4 regions of the Desulfobaculum bizertense DSM 18034 genome follow, and region 1 is predicted to be linked to each of the others. Evidence: predicted binding sites of a transcription regulator. Region 1 holds the regulator's gene; each other region holds the start of a gene.
What was found. The regulator sigma-54, encoded in region 1, starts transcription at its own class of promoters, with help from an activator protein. The targets are predictions, from matches to a motif close to CTGGCACGGNNNNTGCTT.
Positions count from the first base shown of each region.

Region 1 (7,817 bases):
AGGTGTCCACGGTAATTTCAGCCTGCTCTCGCAGAGGAACCAAAAGTTCGTGCTCTTTCTCAAGAGCGGCATCAAGGCTCAGCCCCTGCTCCAGGGGATGAGGACGGCGCGTCGCAGCATAGCGACGGCGCAAGACCTCTGGGGCGGCCTCAATAAAGACAACTTTTGGAGAAACGCCCTGCTCTGCAAGCTGCTGAACAGCATCGTCCCACTGCTCCTGAAACTGAGAGTGGCGAACATCAAGACCCAAGGTCAAACCTCGGTGAAACACCTCTTTCTGGCTACGAAAGAGAGCCACAAGCTGTGGAACAAGGTTCGGGGGCAGACCGTCAACAGTCACAAAACCAAGATCTTCAAAGACCTTGAGTGCTGTTGATTTTCCTGCTCCAGAAAGCCCCGTCAGGATAATCACTGGAAAGCTGTTGTCTTCCAAAACCTGCGTCATAATTACGCCTCGAAAAGCAAGGCTTTCAGCTCATCCTCAGAAGCACTGAGGAACTGCTGACGAAAGTCTTCTTCTTTAAGCATTCGGGAAATGTGGGCAAGAACTCGCAAATGAACTCCTGCAACTTTTTCTGGCGCCAATACAAGGAAGAAAATTTTACACGGCTCAAAGTCCAGCGCATCAAACTCAACTCCTTCTGCGGAGCGGCCGACCACAACAAGAACACTTTCAAGCTCGGCAATTTTCCCATGCGGAATGGCGATACCGTCGCCAATACCAGTTGTACCCAGCGCTTCCCGTTCGAGAAGCACATCCAGCACATGGGTTTCATCAAGTTCAGGCTGTACGGAATGTACCGCAGCCACAAGTTCGGCCAGAACCGCCTTTTTGGTTCTGGCCGAAAGTTCAGGTATAATCAGTTCTTTCGAAAGAAAGTCACCAAGCTTCATTAGTCCGTCCCAGGATCAATCAAACCGTAATTGCCGTCCTTGCGCCGATAAATCACATTCGGGCGCTCGGTCTCGGCATTCAGGAAGACAAGAAATTCAAACTGAAGGGAATCCAGCTGCATTGCAGCCTCCTCCACAGCCATTGGCTTTGGAGGATAGGAGTCCGTTTCCACAATAGTTGGCGGTTCGCTGTGAGCCGCATCGGCAAAACTCACCACATCCATACGGACGAGGCCTTCGCCTCGACGGTAGCGATCTTTGCTCTTTTCGCGCAGCTTCCGGACCTGAGCGTTCATCTTGTCTACGGCCAGATCAATGCTCTGATACATGTCCTCGGACTTCTCCGTGGCGCTGATATTCATGTTGTCGCCAGTCAGCGTTGCATCGACGATATGGCGAAATTTTTCGACTTCAAGAGTTATGTTCAGTTCGGCGTTAGCGGTCTTGTCAAACTTCAAGAGCTTTCCAAAACGCTTGTTTGCATACTTTCTCAGATGAGGGGAAGGTTCGAAGTTCTTAAACGTGAGGCTAATGTTCATACTAAACTCCTTGAAGAGCTATGAAGATTACAGCGTTAAAAACAGTGTACGAATATTCCTACAGAAAAGAAAGACCTCGCCTCAAACTCCTAGAAAATCTGTTTCCGTTTTGAAGAAGAGGCGATCCCAAGAGAGCTGCGGTATTTTGCTACAGTTCTCCGGGCAATATTAATCTCCAGACGCTCTTTAAGAATCTCTGCGATTTTTTCATCAGACAGAGGTTTCTTGGGATTTTCGTCGCCAATGAGGCTCTTGATCTGTGCTTTTACACTCTCAGAGCCAACCTGACTTCCATCATCAAGCCCCAGGGCACTGTTAAAGAAGAACTTCAGCTCAAACAGGCCATGCGGCGTTGAAACATATTTACTGGTCGTAATGCGGCTAATCGTCGATTCGTGCATGCCAATGTCATCAGCAACATCTTTCAGAATAAGCGGCTTCAGATGCGTCACGCCCTTCTCAAAGAATTCATGCTGGAAACGCAGAATACTTTCCATAACCTTATACAAGGTTCGCTGACGCTGATACAGGCTTTTCATCAGCCACTGCGCAGAGCGGAAACGCTCCTGAACGTATTCTTTGTTGCAGGCATTGCGATCACTATGAATTGTATCAAGGTAAAATTCATTTACCGTGAGCTGAGGCAATCCATCCTCATTCAGGACAATAATAAAATCATCCTCATATTCATAGACGTAAACATCAGGGCTAATATACTGCGTGTCCCCACTTCCGTAGGCAGCACCCGGCATAGGGTCCAGAGTCTTGAGAATGTCCAAATATTCCTTGAGTTCTTCAAGGCTAATCCGAAACTTTCTGGCAAGCGGCTTAAAGCGGCGCTTCTCGATATCTTCGAGGTGATCCTGAACAATGCCCAATAAGATTGGGTCATCATACTCATAGAATTCCAGCTGGACGAGCAGACACTCGCGCGGGTCACGCGCAGCAACCCCAACGGGGTCAAACTGCTGCATAAGTTTGAGGACGGGTTCCACGTCCTCAAACGCACAGTCTGCTTCCTGAGCAACGTCTTCCAGATCGGCCTTAAAATAGCCCTGAGAATCAAGATTCCCAATAATTGCTTCGCCAATCTGAATTTCTGCCTTGCTCAGGCTGGAGAGATGGAGCTGCCACTCAAGGTGGCTCGCGAGGGAGGGAGAAACAGACAGTCTGTTCTCAAAAGACATCCCCTCTTCAGGGATTTCGCTATCCCGCCCAGCAGACTGCCGGGCAGTGCTGGAAAATTCACCAAGGTAATTTTCCCAGTCGGCGTTTTGCATGGCGGCCTGGTCTGTAACCGAGTCTGCCATTGCTTCACTGTTTTCGGTATGCTCAGCCGTTGTTGCGTCCTGAGCTTCCTCTGCTTTTTCCTGACTGGGTTCGGGTTGAGCTTCATCAAGAAGTGGATTTTCCAAAAGCTCTTTTTGAACCATATCGACAAGCTCAAAACGAGAGAGCTGCAGCAGTTTGATTGCCTGCTGAAGCTGAGGTGTCATCACCAGCTGCTGGGAGAGCTTGAGTTGTTGTCTGAGTTCCAATGCCATCGCTACTACATCTTTGCTGAGGAGGTGACAGGTACCTTTCCTCCAGGAACCTTCTCCTGAAGAAAAGAAAAGTTATTGAACAAAGCTCAAGAACTTGGTGCGGCAAGGGAATTCCCCAGCCGCACCTAAACCATGCCACATCCAGAACAAGCTTGCAACTCAGGATGGCAAGGATTTTGTATGGAAGGTAAAAATCAACGTATGCAAGGCATTAAAGAGAAAAGCCTTCGCCAAGGTAGACCCGCCGGGCGCGGGGATTGGCACAAATTTCTTCGGGAGTACCACTTAAAATTATCGAACCTTCATAGACAAGATAAGCCCTGTCGCATATTCTGAGGGTTTCCCGAACGTTATGGTCAGAGATCAGAACACCAATGCCTCGTTCTTTCAGAGAACGAACAATTCCCTGAATATCATCGACTGCAATGGGGTCAATACCTGCAAAAGGTTCGTCAAGCAGCATGAACTTGGGGTTCAGAATCAAGGCTCGGGCAATTTCAAGTCTGCGGCGCTCGCCACCAGACAGGTGCATTGCCTTCTGAGGACTCAAACGGGTAATGCCGAGTTCATCGAGCAAAGAATCTGCCCGCTTCTTCTGTTCGCTGCGCGAAAGCCCGCTCTGCTCCAAAATGATTTCCAAATTCTGGCGCACGCTCAATTTCTTAAACACAGAGCTTTCCTGCGGCAAATAGCTCATGCCCATGCGGGCGCGCTCATGCAGTGGAAGCGAGGTAATTTCCTCATCATCCAACCGCACAATCCCCTCATTCGGCTTGATAATACCCGCAAGCATATAAAAGGTTGTGGTTTTGCCCGCACCATTCGGGCCGAGCAGACCAACGACTTCGCCCTGTGAAACACTGACGGCAATATCCTGCACCACCCGGCGCTTGCCATAAATTTTGCACAGGTCTGTTGCAGAAAGAACCGACATGCTATTTTTTTCCTTCCTTGGGAGTAAAGAAAATGGCTTCGACCGGCTCGTTTCCGCCCACAACCTCGCTTCGGTTGTCCGTAAGCCACAGCTTGATGATTTTGCCCGCGATGCTGTTATCACCATCTTCGAGACGGGGCTTCACGGTCATCGTCACCAGGCTTTCGTCGGCATTGTAGACAGCCTTGCCACAAAAACCTTTCTTGCCCTCACGCACCAGTCGAACATTCCCGACGGCAACGATCTTGGACACAGCACCTGCCTGAGGACCAGGAGTTGCCACGGCCTTTTTGTCAGTTGGCTTCAAAAACACCGTCATTTCATCCGACCAGATTGTCATATCCGGCCGAACAACTTTTACAGAACCAGAAAAAACAACTTTGCTGCCGCTCTGGTCATATACTGTCTTCTGAGACGTAATCGTCGTCTTGACGCCCTGCTCTGCGGCAAAAGCCGGAGCGGAGAAAAGACACACACAGAAACAGGCACACAGAATGCGATGTAGAATTTTCAAGGCTATTCCTCCGCGGTGGATTTCTTGGAATCAATCAGCACGGCTGTCACACCGCCAGTTGCCGTAATTTCATTCGTTGTCAGATCCAGCCGAACCCGGGGAGCTTCGAGGTCCATACCTTCGCGCTCAATGCGGACATCTTTGGTCAGCACCAGCTCACGCTTGGCGTCGCTGTAGTTGAGCTGCTTGGCATACACCGTATTTTCACCAGAAACGATAACCACATTAGGCCACATTTCTGCTTCTCCACTCTCCTGATTCACACGCCCCTCGTCAGCAGTCACCGTTATCGGTTCCTCATTCTGACGTTCCCAGGTCAGGGTTGGAGCATGTACATCGACCAGAGCCTCATCCTGATGATAATCAGCACTTTTGGCGACAAGCGTCCAGCGAGAACCATCACTGGCAGAGCGCGTCAGTTCCACCCCCTGCATGGACATATCCACAGAGGGAGCCACAGGCTCCACAACCTCTTCAACAGAATGGCTCGCCACCCAGTAAAGACCGTAGCCTATGGCTGCAAGGCAGACGACAAAAACGACTGCAAGGAAAAGACGCTTCTGGTTCATTTTGTACTCCACGTATCCCACAGCTCTTCGAGCCGCCCCTGCGCATCAAGAATAAATCTCAATGCCTCGCGGACTGCCCCCTGCCCTCCGGGCCGAGACAGCACAAGTGAGGCCAGCTCACAGATTTCCGGCTGGGCATTGTTGACGGCAATGGGCAGACCGACCTGCCGCATTGGTCCGGCATCAATCCAGTCATCGCCCACATAAGCGACTTCGGACATATCCAGCCCATGCTTTTCGCAGATGCTTTTGAGCAGCGGAATTTTCTGCACATGTCCAGAGTGGTAATCCTCAATGCCGAGCTGCTTCATGCGAGCATCTACCGCGCCTGATTTCAGCCCGGTAATCACGGCAATACGAATTCCTACACTCTGGGCCAACTTGATACCCAAACCATCCTGCGCATTAAAGCGCTTGATAACTCGGCCATCTGCATCAAAATACAACCCGCAGTCAGTTAGACATCCATCAACATCAAGAACAACGAGCCGTATCTTCTTCGCCCGCTCGCGGGCTTCCGTCATACTAACATTCATGCGGCAAATTCCAGAGAGCCTTAAGGTCACGGAGCAATGCTCCAAGCTTTTCAAGCGGCCACGAATTCGGGCCATCACACAAGGCTGTATCTGGATTGGGATGTGTTTCAACAAACACACCATTTGCACCAGCAGCAACCGCAGCTCGCGCCAAAGTTGGCACAAATTCACGCTGTCCGCCAGAGCATCCGCCCTGCCCGCCAGGAAGCTGAACAGAATGGGTCGCATCAAAAATGACCGGGCACCCAAAGCTGGACATAATCGACAGAGAACGGAAGTCCACAACAAGATTGTTGTAGCCAAAAGAGGCACCACGTTCAGTCAGCCAGATTTTTTCGTTTCCGGTGCTACGCAGTTTGCTCACAACATGCTGCATATCCCACGGAGCGAGGAACTGACCTTTTTTGACGTTGACGATTTTTCCCGTCTCACCGGCAGCAACAAGCAAATCTGTCTGCCTGCACAAAAATGCCGGGATCTGGAGCACGTCAGCGACTTCGGCCACGGGGCCAGCCTGTTCTGGAGAATGGATGTCAGTAACGACAGGAAGGCCAGTTTCATCCTTAATGCGCTGGAGCATTTCGAGTCCCTGCGTCATGCCGGGGCCGCGGAAACTGGTAACGGAAGTGCGGTTTGCCTTGTCAAAGGAGCTTTTAAAAACAGCAGGAAGCCCAAGCTCGCGGGTGACTTCCGCGACCTTTTTGCCAGCTTCCAAAGCGATATCAAACGATTCAAGGGCGCACGGGCCCGCTAAAACAAACGGACCCGTGCTGGAAAGTTCAAAGAGTTCGGCGGCGTTCATTGCCTATTTACCCTTTTTGTTCTCCTTAGCGGCCTTGATAAAGTCCCTGAACAGCGGGTGCGGCCGCATAGGATTAGACTGGAATTCAGGATGGAACTGACAGCCAAGGAACCACGGATGGTCTTTGACTTCAACGATTTCCATCAGCTCACCGTCAGGGGAAGTGCCTGAGAAGACAAGGCCTTTTGCCTCAAGCTTCTCAATGTAGGCATTATTGAATTCGTAACGGTGGCGGTGACGTTCGTCAATGTTTTCCTCTGCGTAAGCCGTGGCAGCATGTGTGCCTTCGATGAGCTTGCAGGGGTAAGCGCCAAGGCGCATGGTGCCGCCCTTGTTGCTGCTTTCGTCGCGGCGTTCCACACGACCCTTCTGGAAATCATACCACTCTTTCATGAGGTAGATAACCGGATCTGGGGTGTTCTGGTCGAACTCTTCGGAGTTTGCGTCCTTGATGCCAGCGGCGTTACGAGCGTACTCGATAACAGCGCACTGCATACCAAGGCAGATACCGAAGAACGGAATTTTCTTGGTACGGGCAAAGTGAATAGCCTTGATTTTGCCTTCCACGCCACGGGAGCCAAAGCCACCGGGAACAAGGATACCATCAAGACCAGTCAGCTTTTCTGCGACGTTCTTGTCGGTCAGCTCTTCAGAGTTGATGTACTCAAGGTTCACCTTCACACGGTTGGCAAAGCCACCGTGGACCAGAGCTTCGTGCAAGCTCTTGTAGGCTTCCTTGAGGTCAACGTACTTGCCAACGATACCAATGGTAACTTCACCCTTGGGGTTATCGATGGTGTGAGCGAGGTCGTACCATGCAGAAAGATCAGGATTTTTGGCTGGAAGTCGCAGCATGATGGCGAGCTTCTGGTCAATGCCTTCCTCGTAGAAACCAAGAGGAAGCTTGTAAATATTGTCGATGTCCTTTGCACAGAACACAGCATCAGGATCAACATTGCAGAACAGGGCAATCTTGTTGCGGATGTGCTCATCAAGGGGCATTTCGCTTCGGCAGATGATCATGTCGGGCTGAATGCCGATGGAGCGAAGTTCCTTAACAGAATGCTGGGTAGGCTTGGTTTTCACTTCGCCAGCAGCACGCAGGTACGGAACCAGAGTCAAATGAATGTACAGGCAGTTTTCCTTGCCCAGATCAAGGCGAAGCTGACGGATAGCTTCCAGGAAAGGAAGACCTTCAATATCGCCAACGGTACCACCAATTTCGATCAGGGCAACATCAAGGTCGTCGCTGGCAAGGCTCAGAACAGCATTCTTGATTTCGTCCGTGATGTGGGGGATAACCTGAACAGTGCCACCAAGGTAGTCGCCACGACGCTCTTTGGTGATAACCTTGTGGTAGATGCTGCCGGAGGTGTAGTTGTTCCGCTGGCTCATGGGAACGTCGATGAAACGCTCGTAGTGGCCCATGTCCAGATCTGTCTCGGCACCATCGTTGGTCACGTAAACTTCACCATGCTGGAAAGG
Region 1 covers NZ_FUYA01000004.1:239,943-247,759, forward strand. The annotation lists gene rapZ (RNase adapter RapZ) at 1-445, opposite strand, end outside; gene B5D23_RS07790 (PTS sugar transporter subunit IIA) at 448-894, opposite strand; gene hpf (ribosome hibernation-promoting factor, HPF/YfiA family) at 894-1,433, opposite strand; gene rpoN (RNA polymerase factor sigma-54) at 1,523-2,977, opposite strand; gene lptB (LPS export ABC transporter ATP-binding protein) at 3,189-3,911, opposite strand; gene B5D23_RS07810 (LptA/OstA family protein) at 3,913-4,425, opposite strand; gene lptC (LPS export ABC transporter periplasmic protein LptC) at 4,428-4,994, opposite strand; gene B5D23_RS07820 (KdsC family phosphatase) at 4,991-5,530, opposite strand; gene kdsA (3-deoxy-8-phosphooctulonate synthase) at 5,520-6,332, opposite strand; gene B5D23_RS07830 (CTP synthase) at 6,336-7,817, opposite strand, start outside.

Region 2 (7,817 bases), on a different contig from region 1:
CTGCCTGCAGGAAAAAGCCGCTCCAAAGAAAAGCGGCTCATCTCGCCCCGGAGTTGCCTCCGCCCCCCTCCACGCCTTTCGTAATCCCGTCCCCATTTCGGAATATTCCGAGCAGAATGCAACACCGTATAGTTCTGGCCTGTCCGCTCTTGACCGTATTTTAGGCAAAGGCCTTATGCCCGGCGGTGCTATTCTTATGGCAGGTAATCCCGGCATAGGTAAGTCCACGCTCCTTTTGCAGCTCGCAGGGAGTGTTGGCGCCATGGGCCATTCTGCGCTTTATGTTTCCGCTGAGGAATCGCTTGGGCAGGTTCAGGCCCGCGCCAAGCGTTTAGGGCTTTTGTCCGACAACCTTCTTGCGCTGTCGACAACACGTCTGGAAGATGTCCTGAGCATTTTTGATAGCCCTGACTGCCCCGAGATCATGGTGGTGGACTCTGTGCAGACTTTGTCTTCCGAAGGCATTGACGGTATGCCTGGCACCGTAAGTCAGGTGCGTGCTGTATCTACCTCCCTTATTGAACGGGCCAAGGAAACTGGCACGACGTTAGTCTTGGTCGGCCATGTTACAAAAGATGGACAAATTGCCGGGCCAAAGCTCCTTGAGCACATGGTCGACACTGTCCTTTCGCTCGAAGGTGACCGGCAGCATCTTTTTCGCATTTTGCGCGTCATGAAGAACCGTTTTGGTCCCTGTCACGAGCTTCTCGTTTTTGAGATGCTGAGTTCTGGGATGCAGGTCGTTGACGACCCCTCTACCTTTTTCCTTCAGGATCGCGATCCTCATCTTTCCGGGACCTCGCTTGTCATGGCTGCAGATGGCCAGCGTCCTTTTGCCGTCGAAATTCAGGCGCTCGTGAGCAAATCGTTTCTCGCCATTCCCCGGCGTACGGCCTTGGGTTTTGACGCGAACAGGCTGCATCTCTTGCTTGCTGTGCTTGAAAAACGGTTGCACCTTAATTTGTCGCAGGTCGATATTTACGCCAAGATTGGCGGCGGGATGCGCATGACAGACCCCGGGCTTGATGCCGGTATCGTCGCTGCCGTCCTTTCGTCTTTTTATGACAAGCCACTCCCAGAAGCCGCTGTCGTTTGGGGCGAGATCGATCTCAATGGGCAGGTGCGACCCGTTAGCAGCCACGACATCCGCATGAAGCAGGCTCAGCGTCTTGGCTATGGGCCTATTGTTGCCCCCTATGCCGAAGGCTCCGGCGTTCGCACTATTGCAGAGCTACAGAACCGACTCTTTGGCGGTGGGCGAAAGTAATGGGGGCCAGCCCCCAAACCCCTGCGTAAGGGAATGATTCCCTTACGTATCCTCATCGAGTTTGAATTCCATCCACGCTTCGCGTGAATGAAATTCAAACTTGGGTGAGAAGGCGTAAAGAGCTTCTTTCTCTTTCCCATGCGTTGCCACCATTTTCTTTTGAATGCCATATGGCATTCAAAAGAAAGGGTTAGAGTGCAAAGAAAAGAACACACGGGACGCCCACTAGGCCAAAATTAAAGGGCCGGATGTAAGGGAAAGCCAACGGCTTTCACACATCCGGCCCTTTAATTTTGGGCGATAGCGGGATTCCCAAGGGCCTCGTCCTTGGGCGGGGTCAAGGGGCAGCGCCCCTTGCAGGGGTGCGGGGACAGAGTCCCCGCCCAACAAAACATATGCGACGATTATAACACGTCCCATTCCTGCCCAGCGGGGGAGTCCTTAACGGCAATGCCGAGAGCGGCGAGTTCGTCACGAACGGCGTCGGAACGTTCGAAGTCCTTTGCTTTTCTGGCTTCGAGACGCTGGGCCAAAAGTTCTTCAACCTTGCTGAGATCGATGTCCTGACGCTTCACGCGAGTTGCTTTCAACTCCGCGAGAAAGTCAGCAGAGTCCTGCTGAAAGACACCGAGGACTTCGCCCCAGCTGGAGAGAAGCTCAAGTCCCTTGGTCCACAGCTTCTGAGCGCCTTCGGATTTCTTCCAGCTCTTGTTCTCTGCAACGCGTCCCATGAGACGAATGAGGCCGAAAACGTGGCCGAGGGCTGCGGCTGTGTTGATGTCGTCAGCCATTGCCTGATTCCAGTCGGCTTCGAGCTTCTTGAGTTCTTCGACCAACTCGGCGGGCAGCTCTGCTTTGGACCACTTGGCACGCTCAAGAGCAAGCTGTGCGTCCTGCTTTGCAGAGTAGATGCGCTTTAGGTTCTTCTCGGCATCGAGCATGTTCTCAGGGGTGAAATCAATTGGGCTTCTGTAATGCTTGGTCAGCAAAAAGTAGCGCAGGGTTTCAGCCTGATAGCTGTCGAGGATGTCGCGAATTGTGGAGAAGTTGCCAAGAGACTTGGACATTTTCTCAGAGTTGACCTGAACAAAGCCATTGTGCACCCAAAAACGGGCCATGTCCTTTCCGGATGCGGCTTCGGACTGGGCGATTTCATTCTCGTGATGGGGGAAGATAAGGTCCTGACCACCGCCGTGAATGTCGAAGGGCAGAGAGAGCTGCTTGTCGCTCATGGCAGAACACTCAATGTGCCAGCCGGGGCGCCCTTCACCCCAAGGGCTTTTCCACTTGGGTTCGCCGGGCTTTGCAGCTTTCCACAGGGCAAAATCAAGTGGGTCTTCTTTTTCATCGCCGGGCTGAATGCGGGCGCCGGAACGCATGTCGTCAACATCGCGACCAGAGAGCTTGCCGTAGTCATTGAAAGAACGAACGCGGAAATAGACGTCACCGGACTCAGTGGAATAGGCATGGCCCATGTCGATGAGTTTCTGAGTGAGGGCGATCATTTCTTCGATGAATTCTGTTGCACGAGGCTCGATGTCCGCGCGGGTCACATTCAGTCGGTCCATGTCCTCATGGAAAGCGCCGATGAAGCGCTCTGCGAGGGCGTGGGGATCTTCGCCGTTTTCGTTTGCACGGTTGATGATTTTGTCGTCAACGTCGGTGAAGTTGCGGGCAAAGGTAACATTGTATCCAACGTGACGGAGGTAACGCACCAGCACGTCAAAAACGACAGCAGAACGAGCATGTCCAATGTGACAGTAGTCGTAAGCGGTGATGCCACAGGCATACATGCGGACATGGTTATCGTCGAGAGGGGTGAACTCTTCCTTGCTGCGTGTCATTGTGTTGTAGAGCTGCATGTGCTGTACTCCGTTTTCACTCGGTTTATCAAAAATTTGAGTAATATAAGAAGCTTGTCCATCATTATGGGCAAGGGTGTATTGTGCACCAAATGTTTCATCTCGTCAAAGATTGCGAGGGGAAAGCCTTTTTATGCCTGCTGGTTCGCTGGGTACATGGCACTGACACAGGCAACAGCCTTAATGCCTTTTTTTGCACCGGTAAATCCAAGCTTTTCTTCGGTCGTGGCCTTAAAATTCACGTGAGATTTGTCTATGCGCAGCAGGTTCGCCACGTTTTTTTGAATTCGCTCACGGTAGGAGGCGAGTTTTGGACGCTGGGCGATGACGGTCAGGTCTACGTGTGTGATGGTGAGAGCCTTTTTTTCGACTTCCTGTAAGACTTCGTTGACCAGAATGGAAGACTCAATGCCTTCAAATTTTGCGTCAGTATCGGGAAAGTGCTTGCCAATGTCGCCAAGGCCAAGGCAGCCGAGCAGGGCATCTGCAAGAGCGTGGAGGAGAACATCACCGTCGGAATGGGCAATGACTTCAATGTCTGTGTCGACGGGAATCCCACCGAGGCGGAAGGGGCGGCCTGCTCCATAACGATGAACATCATAGCCCCAGCCGACACAGGGAAGCATGGTCTGGGGAGCCTGAGCGTTAAGCATAGACAGGTCCTCGGGGGTTGTAATTTTGATGTTTCCGGCTTCACCGGGAACGATACGCACAGTACCACCTGTCGCTTCAATCATGGATGCGTCGTCCGTGACGGAAAGCTGCTTTTTTTCGCAGGCAAGGTGGGCGCGAATAAGCGCCGCAGTGTCAAATGCCTGTGGAGTCTGGACCGCGCGAAGCTCACTACGGTTGAGCGTCTGGGTGACGGTGTCGTCCTGGTCAATGACTTTGATTGTGTCTGTGACGGGAAGGCCGGGGATGGCAGCTTCTGCACCGTGTTCCAGCGCAGAGATGAGCGCCTGCGCGAGTTTTGCAGAGGCAAAAGGGCGGGCCGAGTCGTGAACAAGGACTTTGCTGCATGCCTTGGGGAGAGCCTGCAGACCTGAAAAAACGGAATCCTGACGACGTGCTCCACCTGCCACACAGAGGCAGGGCATGCTGAGGTCATCGGTAGAACTCAGGCTTTCGACGTCTTTGGTGCAGGCGTCCAGCTCTTCTGGCGGGAAGACAAAGACAAAGCCTTTGATTGCAGGGACGCTTGCCAGCGTCCGTACACTCTTCCAGTAGAGCGGGGCACCTTCGTGATGAAGGAACTGCTTTTTGGTGTCGAGTCCTGCCTGAGCAAGGCGAGAGCCTTGGCCAGCGGCAAGGATAATGGTCCAGACTGACATGATGGTATCCTGCGGAGAAGTGTAAAAAAACGGCGCAAAGGATGAACCTCTGCGCCGTCTGGAAAAAAGGGAGTCGGACGATAAGCCGGGTTTTGTCCCCTTGCGGGTGACTGTCATTCCTCTAGGACCATAGTTACCTGTGGTCTCCAGCAACCTACCCGAAAGCTTCGACCGGGCCGGCCTCAAGCGCTTTCCTATTTGGTCTTGCTTCAAACGGGGGTTACCTAGCCTGCTGTGTTACCACAACAGCTGGTAGGCTCTTACCCCACCTTTTCACCCTTACCAGCCGAGGCTGGCGGTTTGTTTCTGTGGCCCTGTCCGTGGGTCGCCCCACCTGGACGTTATCCAGCGTCTTGCCCTATGAAGCCCGGACTTTCCTCCCCGGCTCAATGAGCCGCGGCGACAGTCTGTCTGACTCCCGAATATATGTGTCAACGCTACGCATGCGCAGCGGACGTTTTATTTGTCGTCTTCTGCTGTCTCAGGAGAAAACTTCTTTCCCCAGTAAATGAGGCGCTGGCAGTTGGGGCAGCTCAAAATCTGCTCACCTTTCTGCAGTTCATTGTATTCCTGCGGAGGAATCATGATGTGACAGCCAGTACACACGGATTCTTCAACCGGAACGATAACCGGGTGAGAAATGCGTGCGCGGATGAACTCGTAACGGCCAAGGATGCGGGGAGGAATAACTTCGCATGCAGCGTTACGTTCTTTCAGAAGCTTGTTCAGGCGTTTTTTGGTGGAAGTGGTGCGCTTTTTCAGGGTCGCAGCAAATTCCTCAACTTCCTTCTGAGACGTGGCGAACTGCTCTTCGAGGCGAATAACAACCTGGTTCTGCTCTTCCATTTCGCCAATGAGGTTGACCTTGTCTTCCTCGCGGGCGCGGTTGATCTTTTCCAGATTATCCATCTCGCGAACAACAGCCTGGTACTCGCGGGTATTGCCTGCGAGCATCATTTTGTCTTTGCTCTTCTGAATTTTTTCTTCGTTGCCTTCAATCTCTTCGCTCAGAACTTTGTTCTGGTGGCTCAGAACCTCAGCGCGATCTTTTGCATTGTCGAGCTGCTGTTTGATGAGGGCATTATTTTCTTCCAGCTCAGAGAGTTCCTTGGGAAGGCTCTCAAGTTCTTTTTCAAGAATGATGATTTCGTCATCGACTTTTTGCAGAACAATGAGCTGTTCAATCTGCTTGAGGTACATACTCAATGGGGTTTCCTCCTCGGCAGTAGCCTTTGGCGGCCGTCTGGCGGCTGCCGTGAATGTATGCAGTCCCCAATAGGGGCTGATGTCAGTAAGAAAGCATATCAGTTCCCGGCGTGAAGAGCGAATGGCTCAGTGCCAGGAATGAAATGCACGCTGATGCCGCTTTCGGACAGAGAGGCAGACAGCTCGTCGGCAAAAATATGGATCATCTTTTCTTCGAGGGAAAAATGTCCGACATCCACGAAGAAGAGAGAGGCATCAAGGGCCTGATGATATTTGACGTCGCCTGTAATGTGAACGTCTGCTCCTGCGGCGCTTGCCGCATCAAGTAGGGATGCTCCAGAACCGGTGCAGTATGACACGGTCTGTATGAACTCGGGATGCGTACGCCCTGTGACCCAAAAGTCACGGGGAACACAGTGTCCAAGCTCTTTGGCAAAGTCGTCCCATGCAAGGGGAGCTGGAAGATCACCAACAAAGCCAAAACCAACGTTGGCATTGTTCGGATCTGTTTGTTCCAGCACACTCAGGTTCAGCAGTCCAAGCTCACGAGCCAGCCAGCCCGCAGGGCCATCTGGCTGTGCATCCAGCGAAGTGTGGCTGGCATAGAGCCACGCGCCGCGAGATAAAACCATTCGGGCAACATCGAGGAACGGGCCGGGAGTATCCAGAAAACGAGGAGACATCGCCAATGGGTGATGCGTCAGAATGCAATCAGCCCCCCAGTCCAGTGCCTCTTGAATGGCATGAGGAGTGGGGTCGAGGGTGACTGCAAGCCGTTTTACTGAATCAACGCTTCCAGCAATCTGAACGCCGCTTTTGTCCCAGGAAGCTGCACCAGAAAGCGGTGCTGTTGCTTCGATGAGGGAGAGAACATCCGTGATATGCATTTGCGCTCCTTCAAAAAAGAAGGCGCTTCCTCACTCAGCGCGGGAGGAAAGCACCTGGCTTGATAATGCGAGTGGCATGTTCAAAAGCGTGCGGTGCGTTCGAGGAAAGACCTCGAAAACGCGCAGAGGAAGTACCAGAGGCTGTATTTTTTTGCAAGAAAATGAGCCAAAGGAGTTTTGAAAAACTTCAGTCTCACGCTCAAGAGCCAAACAGAGCAAATTTATGCCACAGTTTTGGGGTACTGGTCAAGATTGCAAGAGGGGAAATCCTGGAGCAATTGCGCGTGGTTTTGGTCGTGTGAGTTTTTATGCTGAGCGCTAGGTCAAGTCGCGTTCAATACGGTTTCGCCCATTGTGTTTGGCCTGGTACAGCGCCATGTCTGATCTGTGCAAGGCGCTTGCAAGCGTTTCTCCTTTCTGGAGGGTGACGAGCCCTATACTTACGGAAATAAAATGATTGCAGGCTTCTTCTGTTGGAACACACAGCTGGGCAATGCGTTTTCTGATTCGTTCGGCAACGCTAAGCGCACCGTCAGAGTCGGCCTCAACAAGGAGAATTGCGAATTCTTCACCGCCAATGCGTCCAAAAAGATCGTTTTGCCGAAGCTCTTTTGTGCAGTTTTCAGTAAAGAGCTGAAGCGTGCTGTCTCCGGCTTTGTGTCCGTAGATGTCATTAATCGTTTTGAAGTTGTCCAGGTCAAGAAACATGAGTGAAAGGGGAGATCCGTAGCGGTTTGCCCTGTGGATTTCCTCTTCTGCACGAGTCATGAAATGCTTTCGGCATGAAATATTAGTGAGGGAATCTTTTTGGCTCTGTGCCTTGATGGTTTCGTATGCGTTTTGAAGTTCCCTGTTTTTTTGCGTTAGCTCCCGTTGCATTTTGGCCATCTCATTGTTCAGCTTCATGATCTGGAACAAGAATTTTTCTGCATCTCCTGTGCTGGGGGCTGGCAGTGGAAGCTCTTGGGCACATAAGGAGGGATGCGGGATTTTTTCTCGTGCGGATTGAAACGACGACAGAAGAGAAAAAGCGGTACCCTTGTTCTGCATAAGAAAAACATACACAGCGTCTTGGGTCTGGATTCCACACAGGGCATATTCAGGACTGGGCGTGTCCTGAAAAAAACGGATTTTGTCCGCCGTGCTGATGCCAAAAGCGATGCTGTTTTTCCAGAAAGTAAAGAATGCGTATCTGGAAGAGGGGTGGAGAAATTCGACGAATTTTTTCCCTACGGAGTCTTTGAGCTGTTTAATGTCGCAAAAA
Region 2 covers NZ_FUYA01000005.1:12,360-20,176, reverse strand. The annotation lists gene radA (DNA repair protein RadA) at 1-1,267, shown strand, start outside; gene cysS (cysteine--tRNA ligase) at 1,672-3,129, opposite strand; gene ispD (2-C-methyl-D-erythritol 4-phosphate cytidylyltransferase) at 3,261-4,460, opposite strand; RNA gene rnpB (RNase P RNA component class A) at 4,526-4,879, opposite strand; gene B5D23_RS08275 (zinc ribbon domain-containing protein) at 4,920-5,660, opposite strand; gene B5D23_RS08270 (Nif3-like dinuclear metal center hexameric protein) at 5,765-6,553, opposite strand; gene B5D23_RS08260 (GGDEF domain-containing protein) at 6,872-7,817, opposite strand, start outside.
Region 2: a site for sigma-54 is predicted at 4,623-4,640, ahead of ispD (2-C-methyl-D-erythritol 4-phosphate cytidylyltransferase). Genes of this name have one in related genera too.

Region 3 (7,817 bases), on a different contig from region 1:
TCAGGTTGTTGCGGAATTCTGCGGATTCGCGGGAGGACAGGGTGATACCAATAAACGGCATAAAGATGCGCATGGCTGTGACCATCTGTACCATGTGCACGTCTGTGACCCGGCTCTTGGGCTGGAAGCTGCCAGCGTGCGGGCGCATGCGGGGCGGCGAAACAGCAAGGTCGGTATTGGGGTAGCGCTTGTGCAGGTACTGGAGGTGCAGGGCCGTGCAGTAGGCTTCCTTGCGCCAGTCCTCGGACAGGCCAAGCAGTGCCCCAAGGTTCACCACGCGCATTCCGGCTTTGCAGGCCCGTTCCGGAGCATCCAGACGGAAGGCGTAATCTGCCTTTGGTCCGCTTGGGTGCAGGTATTCATAGAGATCCTTGTCGTAGGTCTCCTGATACATGGTCATGCCGTCAGCTCCGGCCTGAGCTAGACGTCGATACTCGTCTTCGGTCAGGGCGTAGACTTCTAGCGAAACCGAAGGGAAGTCGTTTCGCAGGACTTTGATGCAGTCTTCGAGATAGTCCATGCCTGCAATGGCCGGTGCCTCTCCCGTAAGAATCAGGAGCTGCCGAAAGCCTTGCCCGGCAATGCTTTTGCCTTCGGCCTGCACTTCTTCCAGAGTCAGCTTTTTGCGCTTGATGCCTGTGGAGCAGTTGAAACCGCAGTATCGGCAGGCGTTTGAGCAGAAGTTGGAGAGGTAGAGCGGGGTGAACATCTGCATGGTGCGGCCAAAGTGACGCAGCGAAATTTCGTGCGCTTTCTGGGCCATTTCTTCCAGCAGGTTTTCTGCCGCAGGTGCCAGCAGGATCGCAAAGTCTTCTGCGTTCAGACGGTTTTTCCTCAGAACCCGGCGGACGTCATCTTCGGTCACGCTCTGGAGTTCCTGTTTGATCTGCCGTTTCTGTGCCTCTTGGCAAATTTCTCCAAAGCTCATTTTAGGCCCCCAGGAATCCGGTCAGGGGTGAGGATGCAACGGCTTCGGTGTTCTGTGCTCCTGCTCCAGCAAGAAATGCTGTGCGGCCTGCACGAACGGCTTCACCAAAGGCGCGGGCCATTTGTACTGGCTCGGCACTGGAGGCAATGCCCGTGTTCACGAGACAGGCGGCTGCGCCCATTTCCATTGCTTCGCAGGCCTGTGAGGGGCGGCCAAGACCAGCGTCAACAACAACCGGAAGGCTGCTTTCTTCAATGACAATGCCGATCATTTCCTTGGTGCGAAGGCCTCGGTTGCTGCCAATGGGGGCGCCAAGGGGCATGATTGCTGCGGCTCCAGCGTCTTCACAGCTGCGGGCCACGTAGAGATCCGGGTTGATGTAGGGCAGAACGGTAAAGCCGTCTTTGGTGAGAATTTCAGTGGCTTTTGCGGTTTCGTAGCCATCTGGCAGGAGGTAGCGGCTGTCGGAAATGACTTCGATTTTGATCCAGTCTCCGCAGCCAGCTGCACGGGCAAGACGGGCAATACGAACGGCTTCGTCTGCGCTGCGTGCGCCGGAGGTGTTTGGCAAAAGCTGCATGTGGGACGGAATGTGATCCATGACGTTTCCGGTTTTTGCATGAAGCTCGACCCGGCGCAGGGCCACGGTAATGACCTGTGCACCAGAGGCTTCTGCAACAGCAGGAATGCAGGCTTCATCTCCATACTTCCCCGTGCCGATGAAAAGACGGCTCTGGAGTTCCTTGCCACCAATCGTCAAGATATCCTTCGACATGTTCAGCCTCCTCCGACAAAGCGGAGCACTTCGAGATGGTCTCCATCTGCCAGCAGGGTGCTGGCAAAATCCTGTTTTTCCAGAATCTGCGTGTTCAGCTCAACAACAACCGTTGCCGGGTCAAGCTCAAGCTTGCGCAGGAGAGCATCCACAGTGGTTTCATCAGGGCACTCTTGGGTACGTCCGTTCACGTGAATTTGAACAGGCATAGCCTCTCCTTGATCTTGTGTTGCAACAGGATGGCCGGGGGATGGAGGAGGGGCGAAGTGATGCGTGCGAAGTTCAGAAATCCCTACAAAAAAAGCCTCTTGGAGAGGCTTTGGATTTTTCGACGTCATATCCAACGCTTTCCTACGGCGGTCTTGACCGCGTCAGGTTCCAAGGGTCGGAGACATACATCTCCCTCTCAGCCAGTTTTCTGGCTCCCCCAGCGTCTGGTACACACCACATGGTGCGCCCAGGCTGATTTGTTCGTCCTGTCAAAGAGTGTGACGCATAAAAAAAGGGCCTGCGGAAAGCAGGCCCTGTACTGGCAGAGTCGGCTTCCCTCCGGCAGTGTGAGCTGCGTCAGGTTCAAAGGGTCGGAACGCGGTTCCATCTCAGCCGCCTTACGCGGCCCCCCTAGCACTTTCCGGCGACGCTAGAGCATTCGAGAAAGCTTGTAAAGTGGTTCACCAATCTTTTGTGACTGCACGAAAAAATTCTCTTACTGCAAATATAATTGACAGGAGTGCTGTTCTCCGCGAAAAACAGTGCCGGACCAGCTCAAGCTATGAGCTGCCACGTTATTCCAAATTTTTGTGAGGGACCCTCATTTGACGCAGAGCTTTCAGCACATGTTTCGCGTGTTGCATATTGACCTTTCTACAGGCATTTCACGCTTTCATACATTTCCTGGCCGGGACGATGTCCTTGGCGGAAGTGGTCTTGCCGCATTGCTTTTTGCCGAGTTCGGCGCTGCCGAACGCCCCGCACGACATCCCTCCCAGCCGATTATTTTTGCCATTGGGCCACTGACTGGCCGTTTTCCCATGATGAGTAAGGTGGTCTGCGGCTTTAAGTCGCCGTACCACGAGCAGTACACGGAGTCTCACGCAGGTGGGCGACTGGGCATGTCCCTTGCCCGCTGTGGACTGGATGCGCTGGTCTTTACTGGTGCAGCGGCCGAATGCAGCATTGCCCGCATTGATGCGAGTGGTGCGCAGTGTACTGTGGCTCCTGAATTTCGGGGGAAAGATCTTTTTGCCACAGAGCGGATGCTGCACGCCCGTCTTGGGGCAGATGCTGGTCGTGCTTCGCTGTGCACACTTGGGCCTGCTGCAGAAAATGGCAGCACCTTTGGCTGTGTCACAGTGGATACGTACCGACATTTTGGGCGTCTTGGAGCGGGAACAGCGCTTGCTGCCAAACGGCTCAAAGCCTTTGCCGTCGTGGGGCAGAAGAGCATTGAATTGCCCAAAACGCAGGCCTACAAGAGTGCCTATCGCGAATTGGCCAAAACCGTTGCCAACTCGTCCAAGACTGCCAAGTATCGTGGTCCGGGAACGGCGGGGATTGTTGAATCCATCAATGCCCTTGGTGCGCTACCGTGGCGAAATCTGGAAGAGAGCGCTGATACTGGTGCTGAGCGCATCACAGGTGCAGCGCTTCTGGAAAGCGTTTTTGCGGAAAAGCGCGCCTGTTCTGGCTGCACGGCGGGCTGTATTCATCTGGCCCATGTGAAGCGTCCCTTTGGGGCATCGCCTGCTGACCCTCGGCTTATTAGCTATGACTATGAACATATTTTTGCCCTTGGCTCCATGCTTGGTGTGACGGACCCGCATGATGTGATGGGGCTGATTCTGTCTGTAGAACGGCAGGGACTGGACATCATGAGTGCGGGCGTGGTGCTGGCATGGGCAACGGAAGCAATGGAGAAAGGCATTGTGACCGAGGTCGAGACGGGGTTGCCGCTGGCTTTTGGCCGGGCAGACCTCTACGCACAGGCCATTGATCGGCTTGGAGCTGGAGAGACGCCGTTTTATCAGGCGCTGGGGCGTGGTGCTGCATACGCTGCCAAACAGTACGGTGGTGAAGATTTTACCTGCGTACTGGGGCAGGAAATGGCAGGCTATGCCACGGGCGAAGTCTTTTTTGCCGCACAGAGTCTGAACTTCCGGCACTCCCATCTGGATAATCTGTGCTACTGCTATGATTATGAATTTTTTGAGCGTGACCCCAATGTCGCAGTCAGTGTCCTGCTTCAGGACGAGCGGATGCGAACTCTTGTAAACTGTATGGTCGGCTGCATGTTTGGCCGAAAGATTTATACGAGTGACGTTTTTGCCCAGTGTCTGGACCTTGTGGGGTTTGGTGGAATTGCGGATGGACTGGAAGAAAAAGCCGCCGAAGTGCAAAAACTGCGCTGGCGAACCCGTTTTGAAACGGGCTATCAGCCGCACCGTATCAAAATCCCCAAGCGCTTTACCGAAGTCGTGACGGCGCGCGGTCCCATTGACCCGGAATACATGGAAGCGGTCAGGCTGGCCTATGCCGATGCAATTTTGGAAATGTGTGGAGCCAGAGAGCTTCGCAGCGGTCAGGCCAGAGGCTTACGCCTCACGATGCCTGTATCAGGATAAAAAAAGAAGCGCTCCTTTTCGAAGGGGCGCTTTTTTTATCGAATAAGGTGCAGCTTGGGCTTTTTGTAAGACGAGTGTCTTTTGCTGGGATGGGGAGCAGCCTTGAGGGTATGAAAGTGCAGCTCTGGATTGATGCCACCTTTGCCAAAGAGCATGAACCACCACAGGTCGTCCAGACTGATGTTTTTTCGCAGCTCTTTTTCAACGCTTTGATGCGCAAAGTGGTGCACAAGGCAGTGTGGGTTCACTGCGGCCTGCAAGGACAGGCGAGAAAGCGTCTCGACAATATGTGGTTCATCCGGGCGGGGAGCATCGTCGCGCTCCATTGGGAAGGGGAGAAGCTGGCGGGTAAACGCGGCATCAAACAGAATGCATTCTGTGCTGAGGCTGGGGCGAAGAATATATTCTGAATTTCGCTGTTCCAGAAGCTTTTGGGTCAGCTGCTCATGAAGGATTTTTTCCCAGAGAAAACGGTGCGCAATACTGTTGTGCAAAAATGGAATGTCTGGGAACAGCTCGCGTTCTTCCGGGTAGTGTGCCCGAAGCAGGCGCTCCATAAAGGGCCGTCCGGTACGGCTGATGGGCGCGAGGGCCGAAACAATGGCCCGGCGGGGATTGCTGCGGGTGTTTCTGTAGGTCGAAAGAAGCCGGGGCAGCCAGTCTGGAGTGACAAAAACGTCTTCATAGAGCTTGACGATAGGGTCAGCAACATGGCGCCGCATGATGATATTGAGCATGGCCGGAAGGGGATTCCCCCCGCCAAAGCTGTTGCCCTCAATGACAACGACATTGTCGTGGCGTTTTTGAAAAGACTGGATCAGGACGGAATGTTCGCTGGAGCAGCCCGTGGACAGAACATAGATTTTTTTGAACTGCGCAAGCTCGGTGTACTGTTCCAGACATTTTGTGCACAGCATAAAGCAGTCCATGCGTCGGGAACTCATAAGCAGGAGAACCGGGCGGATGGACTGGAGTGTTACGGAAAGCGTATGTATGCGTGCCATGCAAAAAGACTCCTCGACCAGTGGGCAGGATACAGTTCAGAGATATTTCTCCTTATCGGCAGGGAAAAGCCGGGAGTTTAGCCCTGCATCTGTGCAGAATAGGGCACTTTTCCCTTAGTTCCTGTCTTTCTTTGTTTTTCAAGCAAAATATTTTTTGCACCCTTGTGCAGCGTCGCAAAGACTGCTGTGAGTACACGCTTTTTTTGACCTGCTACGGGGGCTTGTGCTCGACATGTGCAGCACGATGTGCAATGGTTTGTGCAAAATGTGCAAGAAGGCTTGCACAAAAGTGCACAGAATTGGGCGAAAAGAGTGCACATCCAGAGAGGGAAAAGAGAGCAAAATTTGTAGGGGCTTAAAATCATGGGCTTTTTATTTTTGGCACGCCTGATGCTATACCTTATGGCAGAAGATGAGCGCCCTCTCATCTTAACGGAGTGACGATATGTTGAAGAAAACATCCATCATGACCCTTGCTGCCCTCGTGGTTTTTGCCCTCTCCGCGGTGGCGTATGCAGGATCCTCCAATGTCCAGAATGTTCATCACTGGGGGAAAAACTACTGCGGTCAGGGATACCAAAACCTGACTCCTGAACAGCAGGCTAAGGCAGATGCTCTTTCTCAAGAGTTCATGACAGAGATGCAGCCCCTCAGACAGCAGGTTTTTGCCAAGCGTGCTGCTCTGGATTCTCTGATCGCAGGCGGCAATGCCAGTCAAGCCCAGATTGACAGTGCGACAGCCGAACTCAACGACGCCCGTAACCAGTGCTCGACTCGCCGTGTCGAATTCTTCCGCAGCATGCAGAGTGCAACCGGAATGTATCCTCCGGCAGGTCACGGTCATGGCCATGGTCATGGCTACGGACATGGACATAATGGAAGGGGCGGCTGTTACTAGCCCCAACAGCTCCTCTCGTTTCACACCCCTCCTCATCGATAAAGAAACCGGGGTTCGGCCTAGGCTGGACCCCGGCATTTTTTGAAGCTTATGGAATTTGGACTTCGCAAAAGCCGGGACACAAATCCCCTGATTATTGCCACACTTGCTCTCGTCGTGTTGGGCATGGGGATCAGTTACGTGACCTGGCATAACCTGAAGCAGCAGCGCGAAACCATTAATGAGCACATGTTTCTCTCGTCGCAGGTTATTTTGCGCGGGATTGAGACCAGCCTGTTGCGCGAGGTGCGCGGACATCAGGTCATGGGCCACGGCATGATGCATGGCCGGGCCGAGATAGAAAAACGAAAGGCCTCCATCCGCACCCAGATCGTGGAACTGCTGACTGATCTGGTAAATCAGAGCGAAGTTGATTTTCTTTCTTTATACACACAGGACGGAAAGCTCATCCTGACTGTGGCCGACAAGGGACTGGAATATCCAGAAATCCCGGCCTACGGGTGGGAAGCACTGCAAAAAACCGGCGAATGGCAGGCTTTCTACTCCAAGAACAAGCAGAATATTTTTGTTGCCGGTCTCCGCTCCAAACGCTCGCTCGGACAAATCGCAACGATTGATTCGAGTCTTCCGCCGCCTCCCGGTGGCATGGGCACACCGTACCTTGTGGTCGGACTTGACGCTTCCCGTCACCTCGACCAGTTCGGAAAATTTCGATCCACCGCCATGTACCAGACACTGTATGTGCTTCTGGTTGCTGTTTTTCTCTGGGGCCTTGCCATTGCGTACATGCGTCGCAGGGACATGGGAAAACGCCTGCATCGGCTGGAACGTTTTCATTCCAGACTCTTGGATACCATGCCGGAAGGCTTGCTGACGCTGGACAAGGATGGACTGATTTTGGCCGCAAATCCGGCCTCGGAAGCTATCCTGCGTCAGAATCGTGAAGGGACGCTTATTGGTCGTTTTTGGCAGAAGCTCCCGCTGAAGAGCGTTCCGCAGGAAGAGCTTCAGGGACATTTCCCTGTGGGAACCAGCGAGCGCACATGGGTGCAGTATGACTACGACGGTCGCTGCCTCGAAGTGCTGATGCTCCCCATTCCGCCCTCGGAGAAAAATCCGGATGAAGACGGTGAACGTCTTGTGCTGGTGCGGGACAGAACAGACATCAAGGCCCTTGAGGATGATCTCGCCGAAGTGCGCCAGCTTGCGGCTATTGGCCGCCTGGCAGCGAGCCTTGCCCACGAGATTCGCAATCCGCTGAGTGCGCTTCGTGGCTTTGCCCAGCTTTTTGCAGAAAAGCTCAAGGGGCGCCAGCCAGAACAGCAGTACGCCGAGATTATGGTGCGAGAGGCAGACCGTTTGAACAAGGTCGTTTCTGATTTGCTGTTCCTTTCCCGGCCGCGTCGCCCAGAGCTGATGCCTGTGGATATGCGCATGCTGTGTGCAGATATTCAGAACCTCACGGCACGCGATTTTGAACTCAAGGGTGCAGAGCTACACATGGAGCTGAGTCCAGACCTCGCCTTGAGCGCGGATATGGACATGCTCAAGCAGGCCTTGCTGAACCTTGTCATAAACAGCCTGAATGCGC
Region 3 covers NZ_FUYA01000001.1:167,064-174,880, forward strand. The annotation lists gene thiH (2-iminoacetate synthase ThiH) at 1-928, opposite strand, end outside; gene B5D23_RS00805 (thiazole synthase) at 930-1,703, opposite strand; gene thiS (sulfur carrier protein ThiS) at 1,706-1,912, opposite strand; TPP riboswitch at 2,035-2,142, opposite strand; TPP riboswitch at 2,231-2,336, opposite strand; gene B5D23_RS00815 (aldehyde ferredoxin oxidoreductase N-terminal domain-containing protein) at 2,540-4,324, shown strand; gene B5D23_RS00820 (hypothetical protein) at 4,360-5,328, opposite strand; gene B5D23_RS00825 (Spy/CpxP family protein refolding chaperone) at 5,774-6,226, shown strand; gene B5D23_RS00830 (two-component system sensor histidine kinase NtrB) at 6,317-7,817, shown strand, end outside.
Region 3: a site for sigma-54 is predicted at 5,707-5,724, ahead of B5D23_RS00825 (Spy/CpxP family protein refolding chaperone). Genes of this name have one in related genera too.

Region 4 (7,817 bases), on a different contig from region 1:
ACAGTTTTGAAGGCTTTGGGTTCGGGGAAACCCTGCTGAAAGACATCACCTGTTGCGGTCAGCATTTTGAAAACCTGTCTGGCGAAAGTCAGGAACAAAAAATGATTGACCCATGTTTTCTCTCATCGCTGGGCCTCCAGTTCAATCTCGCGGACCTGCCTCCGCTGGACTGCAGCTGTCGGGTTCACGATCACGCCCGGTGAAAGACTTTTTCACACACATAAAAAGGCCAGCCGCACAGCGACTGGCCTTTTTTCTCTTCATCTCTAAAGGTAATGGTCTGGAGCCATCAGGTAGCCCCGAACATAATCTTCAACACTTTTCTCCAGCGGCATAAATGCCACCGGACAAGCAGCGTCTTTCAGGCGCTGCATATTAGCCTGCGTGTAATACTGATACTTGCCCCGAAGCTCCAGAGGCATATCAATGTAATCAATATTTACAGGCTGATTCATTGCTCCAAACACGGCTTTTACCAAATCATTCCATGTTTCAGCACGCCCAGTTCCCAAATTGAAAATGCCATTCACGTCCCGATGCTCCAGGAGCCACCACATGACGTCAACGCAGTCCTTAACATACACAAAATCACGCATCTGGCCGCCGTCCGGGTACTTTTCATTCTCCGAACGAAAGAGCTTCATTTTTCCGGTCTGGGCAATCTGCTGAAAAGCCTTACACACCACAGAGCGCATATCGCCCTTGTGATACTCGTTCGGGCCAAACACATTGAAAAATTTCAGACTCACCAGACGGTCTGCATTCTCTGTTTTGAGACTCCAGACATCAAAAAGCTGCTTGGAGTAGCCATACATGTTGAGCGGCCGCAAGGCCGATACCTGCGAAGGTGCATCATCAAAACCAAGGCTTCCGTCACCATAGGTCGACGCACTGGAAGCATTCACAAAACGAACGCCATGTTTCAGGCAATATTCTGCAAGGGTCTTTGTATAATGGAAATTATTTTCCATTAGATAATTCGCATCTCGCTCTGTTGTAGCGGAACATGCGCCCATATGCACAACAGCATCCAGGCCCCGAAGGGGTTCACAGCATATACGCTTGAGAAACTCGTCTTTATGACAAAAGTCACTAAACGATCTATTGACGAGATTTTTCCACTTTTCTCCAGATCCAAGGTCATCCACAATCAGAATATCTGTTATCCCCATCTGATTGAGTTTCCAGACAAAAGCGCTGCCAATGAAACCCGCGCCACCGGTGACAACAATCATATGGATTCTCCTTTTTCTTTCTTCTGACACCCAGTTCTATAGAGCATAACATTTTTTGAAAAAGCTGTAGCGCAGCTTTCACAGACAAAAATCATACGTCGTAACGGGGTTTTTCTTGTACAAAAAATAAATTTTCGCTATTTCTGCCTATTCTACGGAGGAAATTATATGCTCGCGATTCTCGATTACAAGGCAGGAAACCAGACATCTGTTTCCCGTGCACTCACACACCTCGGCATTGACAACGTCATCACCGCAGACGCAGACACGCTGCGCCATGCTGACGGCGTTATCTTTCCCGGAGTAGGAGCTGCTGGGCAGGCCATGTCTGAACTCACGAAAACAGGTCTTGATTCCGTCCTCAAAGACCTCATCGCAGAACACAAGCCCCTGCTTGGCATCTGCGTTGGCTGCCAGATCATGCTTGAGCATTCCGAAGAAAACGACTGCGAAACTCTGGGCATCATCCCAGGCGAGTGCCGCTTGTTTTCCGCCGGAATGAGGGAAGAGGACGGAACCCCTGTCCGCATTCCCCATATGGGCTGGAATGCAGTAACTCCCCTCCACGATGACGAACCACTTTTTCGTGGTATCAGTTCTGGTACAGAATTCTACTATGTGCACAGCTATTATCCTGCACCTGCACCAGAATTTTGCCTCGCCACCAGCGTTTATGGGCAGGAATTTTGCGCCATGCACGGAAAAAACGGGCTTTGGGCTGTTCAGTTCCATCCCGAAAAGAGTGGAAAACCCGGATTACAGCTTTTGAAAAATTTCCACGACTACTGCATGGAGGCCTCCAATGCTGAGTAAACGCGTTATCCCCTGTCTGGATGTCCGCGATGGACGACTGACAAAAGGTGTCAAGTTTCAGGGCAACGTCGACATTGGCGATCCCGTTGAAACGGCCCGACGCTATGCCGAAGAAGGTGCTGACGAACTGGTCTTTTATGATATTACAGCATCCCACGAAGGCCGCGGCATCATGCTCAAGGTCGTTGAAAATGTCGCCAGCCAGATTTTCATTCCGTTTAGTGTTGGCGGTGGCGTTTCCACGGTTGCAGACATGCGCGATGTTCTTCTTGCTGGTGCCGAAAAAATTTCCATCAACTCTGCTGCCGTCAAAACACCAGAGCTAATTTCTGAGGGTGCCGCAGCATTTGGCGCACAGTGCATCGTTGTCGGCATGGACGTGCTCCGAGTCGACGTTTCCGAAAAAATCCCCTCAGGCTATGAAATTGTCATCCACGGGGGCAGAAAGCACACAGGACTCGACGCCATAGCATGGGCACGCAAAGCCGAACAGCTCGGTGCAGGCGAATTGTGCATTAATTCCATTGACGCAGATGGCACACGCGACGGCTATGAGCTGGTCCTGACCCGACTTATTTCTGAATCAGTTGGTATTCCAATCATTGCCTCTGGTGGCGCAGGCTCTCCCGAGCACATGGCTGATGCCATCACCAAAGGCAAAGCCTCTGCTGCACTTATCGCCTCTATTGTGCACTACGGCCAGTACACCATTCGCCAATGCAAAGACGTTATGAAATCGCACGGCGTCAAGGTCCGCGAATCCTGGTAAACTCCAGAAACACAAAAGACCCTACACTTTTGTAGGGTCTTTTTTTTCGTCCAGGGCGCAATTCTCGCCCTATCCCTTCTTTTGTGGCGCGACTCTCGCCCCCTCCCTTCGAGCATATTTTGCTAACATACTTAAATTATTCATATTTCATATTCGGCACACTTGTTGCCTCTAAGAAGAGGTAAACAAGGAGTTCACATATGAAATATGCAATCAGCAGTATGGGAAGTACTCCCAACAGCGCTATGGATATGCGTTTTGGTCGAGCAAGCAGCTTCCTGCTTTATGATTCTGACGCCAAGACATACACGCCCATCAGCAATGCCGGAGCTTCCGTCATGGCTCAGGGCGCAGGAATTCAGACCGCACAGGCTGTCATTGATGCTGGCGCAGAAGCCGTCATCACTGGTCGTGTTGGTCCCAATGCGGAAGCTGCACTTAACCGTGCAGGCATCCCGATCTATCTTGTTGCTGCATCGACAGTAGAAAATGCCGTCCAGCAGGTTGAAGCTGGTGCGCAGCCCATGCAGCCCGGAACCGCAACTCAGGCCAATGTTGGCATGGGTGCTGGTATGGGCATGGGCCTTGGCCGAGGTGCCGGAATGGGTGCTGGAGCCGGTCGTGGCATGGGAATGGGTCGTGGAATGGGCGCTGGCCGCGGTATGGGCGGCGGCGGTCGTGGCATGGGTGGTGGCGGACGCCGCAACTGGTAGGCCCTTCAAAAAAAGACATTTCTTAGCCTCAGCTTAGTCGGCCACCCTCCTCTATGAAAACGGCGTGGAAAGCTCTCTCTCCACGCCGTTCTTTTTTTACGTTCTGTTCCTACTCACTACTCAGACAAAAAATATGCCTCAACTTTGGCATTACAGACAGGACACGCCTCTGTGGGCTTTCCTTCGTGAATATGCCCACAGACACTACAGACGTAGTACTCAACTTTCGGCATATTCTCTGTGTCATTCAAAGCCTTTTCATACAGACAGGCGTGAACTTCCTCGACCTCATTGGCAAAGGAAAAATACCGGGCAACAGCACGCTCGTCTTCTTCCTGTGCTTCCTTAATCATGGCCGGATACATTTCCTTAAATTCATAGGTCTCGCCATTCAGCGCGCTCACCAAATTTTCTTTGGTGGAACCGATGCCCTTCATCAGGCGCAGATGGGCATGGGCATGGATGGTTTCTGCTGCCGCAGCAGCACGGAAAAGCTTTGCAGCCTGAGTGAAGCCCTCTTTGTCTGCCTTGTCTGCGAATGCCAGATATTTTCTGTTTGCCTGAGATTCCCCGGCAAATGCCATTTCCAGATTCTTACTGGTTTTGCTCATTCTCTCTTCTCCATGTGAAACGTTTAGACACTGCGCCACTGCGCAAGAGGCACCAGTTTACACGCAAACACAAAATGGATTCAAGCTTTTCAGGAATTTGTCCTAATATGTTACGTTTGCGCCCGCCAGAGCACAAAAAAGGCCCGTACAAACACGTACGGACCTTTGAAAACAGTATCGCAGCAGCAGTCTAGCGCGGGGCATTATAGGTGCCGCTTTTGCCTCCACTCTTGTGAAGCAGGCGACAGCCTGTAATTTCGATATCGCGCTGGACAGCCTTGCACATGTCATAAATTGTCAGTGCTGCGGCCTGTGCCGCAGTAAACGCCTCCATCTCAACACCAGTCTGGCTGGCGGTACGGGCTTCTGCCTCAATGCGAATCGTCGAGCGTTCTGCATCGGGAGAAAAACGGACGTCTACGTATGACAGCGGCAGCGGATGACACATAGGAATGAGATCTGCGGTGCGCTTTGCAGCCATGATGCCGGCAATCTTCGCTGTGGCAAGGGCGTCACCCTTGGGCAGTGCATTTTCCGAAAGCATGGCAAATGTCTGAGCCGAGAGAACAACCTGAGTTTCTGCAATGGCGACACGCTGGGTTACGGCTTTCTGACCCACGTCCACCATTCTCGTATTTCCGGATTCATCAATGTGCGAAAGCTTTGCAGTCACGCCTTACTCTCCCATGACTTTATCTGCGGTCTTTTTGAAAAAAGACTTCACCTTGTGCAGGGGCTTTTTCTGCTTTTCTTCCTCGAGACGGGCAAACTCACGAAGCAAATCTTCCTGCTCACGAGTCAAATCCTTTGGCGTCTTAACCTGAACCTCAACAAGCAAATCGCCACGGGGACGACCACCAAGGCCGGGCATACCAAGATCACGCAGGCGCAGGACCTTGCCGCTCTGGGTTCCCTTAGGGATATGCAGCTTGGTCGGCTCGTCAAGAGTAGGAATCTCCACGGTGTCGCCCAGTGCAGCCTGTGTAAAGCTCACATCCAGACGGTAAATCAGATGCTGGCCTTCACGCTCAAAGACATCGTCTTCTTCCACGTAAATAACCACATACAGATCTCCGGGAGGTCCACCAAACTCGCCGGGTTCACCTTCGCCGCGCAGACGCAGGCGGGAGCCATTGTCTACACCGGCAGGAACACGGACAGAAAGATCACGGGTTTCCTGAACAATGCCCTCACCCTTACAGCGGGGGCATGGGTTCTTGATCACCTGACCACGGCCATGACACACCGGGCAAGGGACAGAAACACGGAAGAAACCCTGACTCTGGGTCACCTGACCAGATCCACCACAGTGCTGACAGGTCTCAGGCTCGGAACCTTCTGCGGCACCAGAACCGTGACATTCAGGACAGTGGGCTTTCCGAGGAATGCTCAGGGTGATTTCATCGCCCTTGGCAGCCTGACGGAACGACACCTTCAGATTGTAGCGAAGGTCTGCACCCGCAGTGGGGCGAGGGCCTCTGCTGCCACCAGCAGCACCGCCAAATCCAAAAAGGTCGCCAAAAATATCGCCAAATGAAGAAAACACGTCTTCGGCATTGTGGAAACCACCACCGCCAAATCCGCCACCATTCATCCCTGCATGGCCAAACTGGTCAAACTGGGCACGCTTCTGGGCGTTGCTCAGGACCTCGTAGGCCTCTGCGGCTTCCTTAAACTTATCTTCAGCTTCGGAGTCGCCGGGATTGCGGTCAGGATGATACTGAAAAGCGAGCTTGCGGTACGCCTTTTTAATTTCGTCCTCAGAGGCATCCCGGGAAACCCCTAGGACTTCGTAATAATCTCTTTGAGACATAATTTACTTGCTTGCGGCAGTGTCGCTGACTTCTTCCGGATGTTCATTGGGTACGACCTTGCCAGCAGCGATCTCACGCAGTGCGGTAACAATTTCCTTGTTTTTGCACTGGACCAGGGGATCATATCCTTCACGGAACTGCTTCACGCGCTTGATGGCCATCTGCACGATCATGAAACGATTATTAACGTTTTGCAGGCAGTCTTCGACTGTAATGCGTGCCATGTAGGTCTCCTTGATTTTCACCGGCGCCCCGTGCGCACGGCGGAATGTATTACAAAGCCTCACTTCCGCCATCTTCGGCAGGAAGGAAGCTTTCCAGTTCGTTCATCAGTTTTTCGTCAACAGGGAAGCTGGCTTCGCCCGGTGAAGGGTGCACCCAGCACTGCCCTTTTGGCAGCTTTGGATCACGGAAAAACTCCAGTTCAAACTGCGTGGCGTCCTGTGTATTTTGCAAAACAACCCGCACAGCAGAGACAGCTGTACCGGGCAGTTCAACAGGGCCATATTCATACTGAAGTGAAGTAAGCTTCCAAAGGAGCATGTCAATACCCGGGCGGTTCAGAAATCCATTTTTGTCTTTCCAGCCCTTGGCCGCACGCTCAACATGAAGGCGTCTTTTTCCGTGAGAAATGCTTACCGTCGTTATCTTTCCGGGTGCAAAAGGAACCAGCCTTCTGTCAACCAGAGAAAAAGCATTTAAGTCTAATTGATAGAAGGCACTGCGGTCAAGTCCAAGACGCTCCTCCTGTTGGGAGCTTTTGACGACAGGGTCCTGGTCTTCCTGCAAAAAAATATCCAGTCCAAGGCGGTGCCCCCGGAAGGTCTCAAGCTCGACCCGAAGGTCTGGCACTGTAGACAGCGGCGTGCCCAGTGCTTCTTCCACCTTGCCCTGCAAGAGGGTCAACCGGTGCAAAAACAGCTCAAGCCTGTCTTCAAGTACAGCCCTGTTTTCCAGCTTTTCTGGAGCCAAAAAAACATAGCCGCCGTCCCGGGCTTCTGCTTCCCAAAAATCCCCGGCCAGTGGAGACACGGCAACATGCTTCACGCTATCCACATCAAAACGCAAAAGATGCAGATCGCGGAACCAGTTCATATCGCGCAAAAATGCCTCGCCCCGCCACTGGGGCAAAAGGCTTGCGCCCTGACCAGTATCAACAAGAACCTGAGTGGGAGAAATTTGTACAGAAAACGCCATAGAGCCATTCACAGTCACCGTTGCCTGACGCTCTTCCCCGGTCCGGGTTGGCTGGGCAGGTCGACTCGAAAGCCCCTGACTTGCTTCTCGGGCAACGCGCAAAACCTGCAAAAAGGCTTCGACCCGCTCCCTGTCCGCAGGATATTCAAGATTCTTTTCCTCGCACTGGACCTGCCATTTTCCTCGGGAGAGCTGCACAAGCGAAAACGCGCCTACAGGATTCGACACGTCGACCCGCTGGACCTTGTCCGTATCGCTCAATGTGGCCTGCATGCCCTGCTGCACAAAATGGTATGGCAAATTCACGGCGACGAGCGTTGCTCCCGCCAGGAATGCACACACGAGCGCAAGCAGTATGAGACGTCGCTTCCCTTTCACAAAAATAAACCTTTCCAGTGCGTTACCCAGAAAAAAACGAAAAAGCCACGCACAATGCGTGGTCTTAAAATCGTTCTATTATCCCTGCCAAAGCTTTCCTGTCAAGTTATTCAGTGCCGGTCTCGCGCATTTCTCATTGCACTCCACTGGTCCTTTTATTATCCATAACCCGTTACGGGAACGCATTCTGCGCCCTCTCTTTTTTTGAAGAAAAGATAATTCATACCATTTTAAGAGGATATAAAATGGCACAGTGGGGAAAACTCACATATGCCCAGAAGCAGTGT
Region 4 covers NZ_FUYA01000005.1:110,841-118,657, forward strand. The annotation lists gene B5D23_RS08720 (hypothetical protein) at 1-203, shown strand, start outside; gene rfaD (ADP-glyceromanno-heptose 6-epimerase) at 267-1,235, opposite strand; gene hisH (imidazole glycerol phosphate synthase subunit HisH) at 1,404-2,048, shown strand; gene hisF (imidazole glycerol phosphate synthase subunit HisF) at 2,038-2,817, shown strand; gene B5D23_RS08740 (NifB/NifX family molybdenum-iron cluster-binding protein) at 3,018-3,530, shown strand; gene B5D23_RS08745 (rubrerythrin family protein) at 3,647-4,141, opposite strand; gene moaC (cyclic pyranopterin monophosphate synthase MoaC) at 4,332-4,814, opposite strand; gene dnaJ (molecular chaperone DnaJ) at 4,818-5,954, opposite strand; gene rpoZ (DNA-directed RNA polymerase subunit omega) at 5,958-6,179, opposite strand; gene B5D23_RS08765 (hypothetical protein) at 6,229-7,530, opposite strand; gene B5D23_RS08770 (tRNA lysidine(34) synthetase) at 7,776-7,817, shown strand, end outside.
Region 4: a site for sigma-54 is predicted at 2,971-2,988, ahead of B5D23_RS08740 (NifB/NifX family molybdenum-iron cluster-binding protein). Genes of this name have one in related genera too.